DNA from 2 places in the Dasania marina DSM 21967 genome. Region 1 is predicted to be linked to the other one. Evidence: predicted binding sites of a transcription regulator. Region 1 holds the regulator's gene; the other holds the start of a gene.
What was found. The regulator PhoB, encoded in region 1, activates phosphate uptake and scavenging genes when phosphate is short. The targets are predictions, from matches to a motif close to TGTCATAAANNTGTAACA.

Region 1 (3,429 bases):
TACATGGGTTCGTTTTTAACTTTTTCGTAGGCGGGCAGGCGTATCACGCTGCGCTCGCGGCCGATTTTTTCTTTACGGGCGGTGAGCGGGTCTATGATGCGTACGGTTTGCACGTCAACGTTGAGTGCTTCTTCCGCTGCCCTTTTTTCGGCGAGAGTGGATTTTTCACAGCCCTCGTTGCCACCTTCTTCGGTGACTTGGTAGGGATTGATTTTGGCGTCTACGGTGCCGATTTGATCGACTTCGCTGGAATCTATAACCGTCCAGCCGCCGGGTATGCTAGTGCGCATAAAGGCGGTGCCGCGTAAATCCTGTATCTCATTAATGGCTTCACCCTGAGATAGGCGGTGGGCGATATCGACGATGGCGCGTTCGGCATTGCCGTACACCAGTATATCGGCCTTGGAATCGAGTAATACTGAGCGGCGTACTTTGTCGCTCCAGTAGTCGTAATGGGCGATGCGGCGCAGGCTGGCTTCTATAGAACCTATGACTACGGGCACGCCTTTATAGGCTTCTTTACAGCGCTGGCTGTACACATTAACGGCGCGGTCGGGGCGCAAGCCACCTTCATCATTGGGGGAATAGGCGTCGTCGTGGCGTAATTTACGGTCGGCGGTGTAGCGGTTAATCATGGAGTCCATGTTGCCGGAGGCCACGCCATAAAATAAATTGGGTTTACCCAACTCCATAAAGGCCTCTTTCGAGCGCCAGTCAGGCTGGGCAATAATGCCTACTCTAAAGCCCTGTGCCTCTAGCGTGCGGCCTATTACCGCCATGCCAAAGCTGGGGTGATCGACATAGGCGTCGCCGGTGACAATGATAATGTCACAGCTATCCCAGCCCAGCACATCCATTTCGGCTCTAGACATAGGTAGAAAGGGGGCTACGCCAAAGCACTCCGCCCAATACTGGCGATAGGAGAACAGTGGGGTGGCGGCTTGGGATTGGCTATTAATCGCCTTGGCGAGGGCTTGTTTAGACATGGTGTGATAACAGTAGACAAATGAGCGAGCATTATACATTAACTTGAGATAAATACTTGGTCTTTGCCGGTGTTGGGATTCAGAGAGCGATGTGGTTATAATCGCCGCCACTCTTTGGCCGCTGGAACAAACAGAGGCTGAACAAACAACGGCCTGTAACAAAAATGTCATGTTTATTGGTTTTAATTGATGTACGCAAAATAATCGTAAGGTTTATAGTTACATGAATGAGAAAACCATTTTAGTGGTCGACGATGAAATGGCCATACGCGAAATGATAGTCATGTCCTTAGAAATGGCCGGCTTCAACTGCTTAGAGGCGGGTAATATTCAAGATGCCCACAGTCTAGTGATCGATAAAAAGCCTGACCTGATCTTGTTAGACTGGATGCTACCCGGTGGCAGTGGCATAGAGCTGTTACGGCGCTTGCGCCGCGATGAGCTTACCGCCAGCCTGCCGGTGATTATGGTGACCGCCAAGGTTGAGGAAGACAACAAAATCCAAGGCCTGGATGTGGGAGCAGATGATTACATCAGCAAGCCCTTTGCCCCTAGAGAGTTAATCTCACGGATTAAAGCGGTATTGCGTCGTACCGGTGCCGGCGAAACCGAACCTACCATAGCGGTGGATGGCCTGCAGCTAGACCCCGCCAGCCACCGCGTGTTTATCGATAAAAAACCGGTGGATATGGGGCCTACTGAGTTTCGGCTATTAAAATTCTTTTTAACCCACCAAGAGCGCGCCTATAGCCGCGGCCAGTTACTGGACCATGTTTGGGGCGGCAATGTCTATGTGGAGGAGCGTACCGTGGATGTGCATATACGCCGCCTGCGCAAAGCCCTAAGCCTGGATTGCGAAAACTACGCCAATATGGTGCAAACCGTGCGCGGTACCGGTTATCGTTTTTCTACCGCGAGTTAATTATTAATGCAGCGTATCAATTGGATGGTAGAGCTCAAGCAGTTGGCCCAGTTGTTTACTGTAGCCTTAGTCTTGGGTTGGTTAACGGGCCATCTATTGCTGGTGCTGTTGTTGGCGGCGCTGCTGTATATAGCCAGTACGTTTAGGCAATTACTGCGGGTGCAGCGCTGGCTGGTGGCTGAAGATGGCAGCGACGCGCCTGAGTCCTCAGGGCTGTGGGGCGATATGCTAGACGGTATTTACCGTCTGCAAAGGCAAAACCGGGAAGAGCGGCAGCGCTTACAGGGCGCGGTGGATTATTTGCGGGATTCTTTGGCGGCGCTATCCGATGCTGCGGTGATGATCGATCAAAGCGGTGATATCGAGTGGTGTAATCTTGCTGCCCGCCGCTTACTAGGCCTGCGCTATCCCGAAGATGTAGGCCAGCAGTTGGTTAATTTGATACGCAGCCCTGAGTTTATCCATTACTACGAAGCCAATAGCTACCAAACCCCCTTAGATTGCGCGTCACCCCATCAGCCCGAAAAACAATTGCAGTTTCAGCTCACCTTTTTTGGCCAAGGCAGCCGCTTATTATTTGCCAGAGATATTACCCATACCTATAGGCTGCAAGAAATGCGCAAAGACTTTGTGGCTAATGTATCCCATGAGTTGCGTACCCCGCTGACCGTGGTAAATGGTTATCTGGAAACGTTTGTCGATAGTGAGTTAGCTGAGCAACCCCGTTATAAGCGTGCCTTTCAGCAAATGTTGGAACAGGTGCGGCGTATGGAAAGCCTGATTAAAGACTTAATCGTATTAACCCGCCTAGAAACCGTACCCGACGAAGGCGAGCACAGTGTGGTTGCGGTGTGCCCCTTATTACGGCAAATACGCGAAGAAGTGTTGGCGGTGTTTAATCAACAGCGTGAAATAGTGTTGGACTGTGATGCCAGCCTAGGCTTGCGCGGTGAAGGTGAGGCACTGCGCAGCGCCTTTACCAATCTGATAATGAATGCCGCTAAATATACCGGCGAACAGGGCAAAATACAGGTGCGCTGGTTTCGCGATGGTGAGCAGGCCCGCTTACAGGTAGAGGACAATGGCTTGGGCATAGAGGCTCACCATATTCCCCGTTTAACCGAACGTTTTTATCGCGTGGATAAAAGCCGCTCTACCCAAACTGGCGGCACAGGTTTGGGCTTAGCGATTGTTAAGCATGTATTATTGCGTCATCACGGCGAGCTGCAAATTACTAGTAGCTTGGATGAGGGTAGTACTTTTGCCTGCAGCTTTCCCCTGAGTCAGTGCCAGATCTCATCGACCTAAGCCTTTAGGCTGCCTTCAGTGCTTACCTCAAGCGCATAGTCTTAAATGTTTCAAAAATATGTCACACAGCTGTAACAAAGTTTTTTTACAGTGACACCATCATGTTGATAAACCCTGTTTGGAGAAAACGAATGACGATGAGCAACTTTAAAAAAATAGGCGCCGCTCTAGCAGTGAGTGCCGGCGTGTTGGCTTCAACGGTAGCTACTGTAG
Region 2 (3,429 bases), on a different contig from region 1:
ACCAAAATTTTAATGCGCTGGCGCTCTAACTCATCGCCGTTGATTAATATGCTATTGGTACGCTTATCGGCAACCAATAAAGTGGATGCCGATTCAGGCTGGCCCTTAGTTTGCTCACGCTTTTGTAGCTTCTCTAACATTTTTACCACTTCTTCAGCGGCGGCATGCTCTAGGCTAACAATTTCAGTTTTTTCCTGGGCCGATCTATCGATCTGTTGAATGATTTTTTGTATGCGTAAAATATTGGCGCGCGTGTCGGAAATAATAATGGCGTTGCTAGGCGCATAGGCGGCCATATGGGATTGCTGTGGCGCTAAGGGCCGCAACACGGGAATCAGTTTGGCTGCCGAAATATTCTCTAGCTGAATAACTTGAGTGATCACCTCACTGGTTTCTGGGCCAGAATCCAGCTCTACCGGCACCGGCGAACTGCGCGCATCTTTGGTGGGCACTACCCGTACCACACCGGTATTTTCTATAGCGGCAAAGCCATGGATATCCAAGATGGTTAAAAATAAGTTGTAGTACTGCTCGCGGTTTAAGGGCTTGGATGAAATCACTTGCACCTTGCCCTTCACCTTGGGATCTATGATGATGGTTTTATCGGTAGCCTTGGCCACGCTGATAATCAGCTGCTGTATATCCATTTCCTTGGAGTTCAAAGTCCAGGTTTTTTCTAGTGCCACAGCGGGCATAGCTAAAGCCGCGCTAACTAGCAACCACAACCACGGTTTAATTTGACGACTACGGGTCACAATAAAACTCACACGATTACCTAATTATTTAGTTATTAATATGGGGGTTTACTCGCTATCCAGCGAAATAAGCATTTGTATAGATTGACCATCACGCTCAATAATAAAGGTGGCCTGTTTCGCCGAACGCATAATTTTATACAGCTCCACAGCCTTGGCCGGGTCATTGAGGGTAATGCCGTTAATACTGGTAACCACATCATTGGATTTTAGCCCCAACTGCTCAAATTGCTGCTTATCCCGGCCTGGATTTATGCGGTAACCATACATTACCCCGTCCACTTGGTACGGACTAATACGCAGGGCATCCGCCAAGGAGCTGGGGTTTTTATAAAGACGCTGTCGATACTCTCTGGCCATGCTGCTGACCTGACCATTCTCGCGCTTATCCTGCTGCCTCACTTGTTGCTGAGCCGGGCTAGGCTCGCTGACTTGGCTATCACCATCTGCGTCACCCTCAAACAGCCATAGCGACTCATAACGCCCCGCGTTTTCTATAATCACATGATCGCGGTAAATTTGCGATAACAGCACCCGCCCTACAGGCAAGCTGTCGCCTATACTGTATTGCTCTTCTTTGCCCTGATAGACGATCATCGCCAAGGCATCGTCAGAGTTGCTGGTCAGCACAACCCCGTTTAATTGTAGGCTTAAACGTGTGGGCTCAGCCTCGACGGTTTGCTTAGGCTGCACCACCGCAGCCTCGGCCTGCACCGTACCACCCTGCATAGCACCAAATAAATTATAAGATTGCAGCTGCGTAATATCGACCTGCTGGCCAGGCTGTGCCCCCAGCCCTTGGCTGCTAGCCACTACAGGCATAACACTGGGTTCAGCTTCAGGCAGTAACAGCCACAGCCACTGGCTCAAGGTATAGAGTAATAATACGGACAAGCCAAAACATAGGCCTCGGTACCACACCAGTACCGGTAGACTTTGTACGGCCTGTAAAATAACGAGCAAACGCTCTGGCACCACTGATGTCATGGCTAACTTGGACAACACACACCCCAATTTCGACTTTTTATTATCAAGAGTATCAAGCCACACATTATAGGCGTCCAAAGATTAGGATTCATCCTTTCCTTACCTCGCAGGGAAATCATTTCTGTGACTTATTCACATTTTGAAGGCAAAAGCTGGCAGGACATCTACATTGAGCTACTTTATAGTATCTGGCTTAGCTATCCCCATGACATTAGCCACTACCATTGCACAGCACATCAACTATAACGGACTGCGACAGTACTGTGACAAACAGCTTTCAACCCTATTATTAAACGACAACAATATAACAAAATTATGACAATACTCATTAACCGCAGAGCCATCAGTGATCGCAGACTAGGCAACGATAGACGCAAAGCCCCTAGGCTAGACCTCAGCCATAAGCGCCGCCGTAAAAGCGACGACCGCAGAGACAGCGCCCGCACCCTAGTAGAAGACTTTCATGCCAGCATCGCCCTTAGGCAATTAAGCAGCAGCAAGCTCGCCCACTGATCACCTACTGAGCGATAAGCCATCGAATAGTTACAGGCATAAAAAAAGCCCGCAAGCGGGCTTTTTAATAAGATCTACGCTTAACCTACCAGACTAATCATTACCCCTGCCGCTACCGCAGAGCCTATAACGCCCGCTACATTGGGGCCCATAGCATGCATTAGCAAGAAGTTTTGTGGGTTGTATTCTAAGCCTAGCTTATTCGACACCCTGGCTGCCATAGGCACTGCCGACACACCTGCCGAGCCTATCAGTGGGTTAATAGGCGTGCTAGAGAACTTGTTCATAACCTTCGCCATTATTACACCGCAGGCGGTACCTATACCAAAGGCCACAATACCTAGCGCTAGAATACCCAGCGTACTCAAGTCCAAAAACTTATCGGCACTGAGTTTAGAGCCCACCGACAAACCTAGGAATATGGTAACAATATTGATAAGCGCATTTTGTGCGGTATCGCTTAAGCGATCAACTACACCACACTCTCTCATCAAATTACCAAAGCAGAACATACCCAATAACGGTGCCGCACTAGGCAGGCATAGTGCCACCAAGATTAATAGCACCAAGGGGAATACGATCTTCTCTACTTTCGAGACCGGGCGTAATTGCACCATCACTATCTTGCGCTCAGCCTCAGTGGTTAAGGCACGCATAATAGGGGGTTGAATTAACGGTACCAAAGCCATATACGAGTAAGCAGCAACCGCGATAGCACCCAGCAAATCTGGCGCCAACAAGCTAGCCACATAGATAGCCGTTGGCCCGTCAGCACCGCCGATAATACCTATGGCGGCCGCGTCCTTCATGCTGAAGTCCATCCAGCCCAAGCTGGTTAAACCCACCGCTCCTATCACCGTGGCAAAAATACCAAACTGTGCCGCCGCTCCTAAAAACAAGGTTTTAGGGTTAGCTAATAGAGGGCCGAAGTCAGTCATGGCGCCCACACCCATAAAGATCAATAAGGGTGCGGCACCACTGGCTATAGCTATGGTATAAAAGTTATACAGCATGCCATTAGCAAAACCTGCATCGCTAGCGGCTTGCACCGCATGATGATGAGCCTCGGCAGGGGCTACGCTATAGGCCTGCAATAAGGCCTTGCCCGATTCCCAACTGCTTAAACCCAGTGCGTGACCGACTTGCTGCAGCACTGTCATATCACCGGACATCA

Region 2: gspC (type II secretion system protein GspC) is a predicted target of PhoB. The motif match lies at 1,994-2,011, and genes of this name have one in related genera.

Annotation. Positions count from the first base shown of each region.
Region 1 covers NZ_KB891576.1:412,324-415,752, reverse strand. The annotation lists gene B067_RS0106465 (YgiQ family radical SAM protein) at 1-986, opposite strand, end outside; gene phoB (phosphate regulon transcriptional regulator PhoB) at 1,210-1,908, shown strand; gene phoR (phosphate regulon sensor histidine kinase PhoR) at 1,915-3,216, shown strand; gene B067_RS0106450 (PstS family phosphate ABC transporter substrate-binding protein) at 3,348-3,429, shown strand, end outside.
Region 2 covers NZ_KB891589.1:137,901-141,329, reverse strand. The annotation lists gene gspD (type II secretion system secretin GspD) at 1-767, opposite strand, end outside; gene gspC (type II secretion system protein GspC) at 804-1,742, opposite strand; gene B067_RS0117490 (hypothetical protein) at 2,058-2,255, shown strand; gene B067_RS0117485 (sodium ion-translocating decarboxylase subunit beta) at 2,336-3,429, opposite strand, start outside.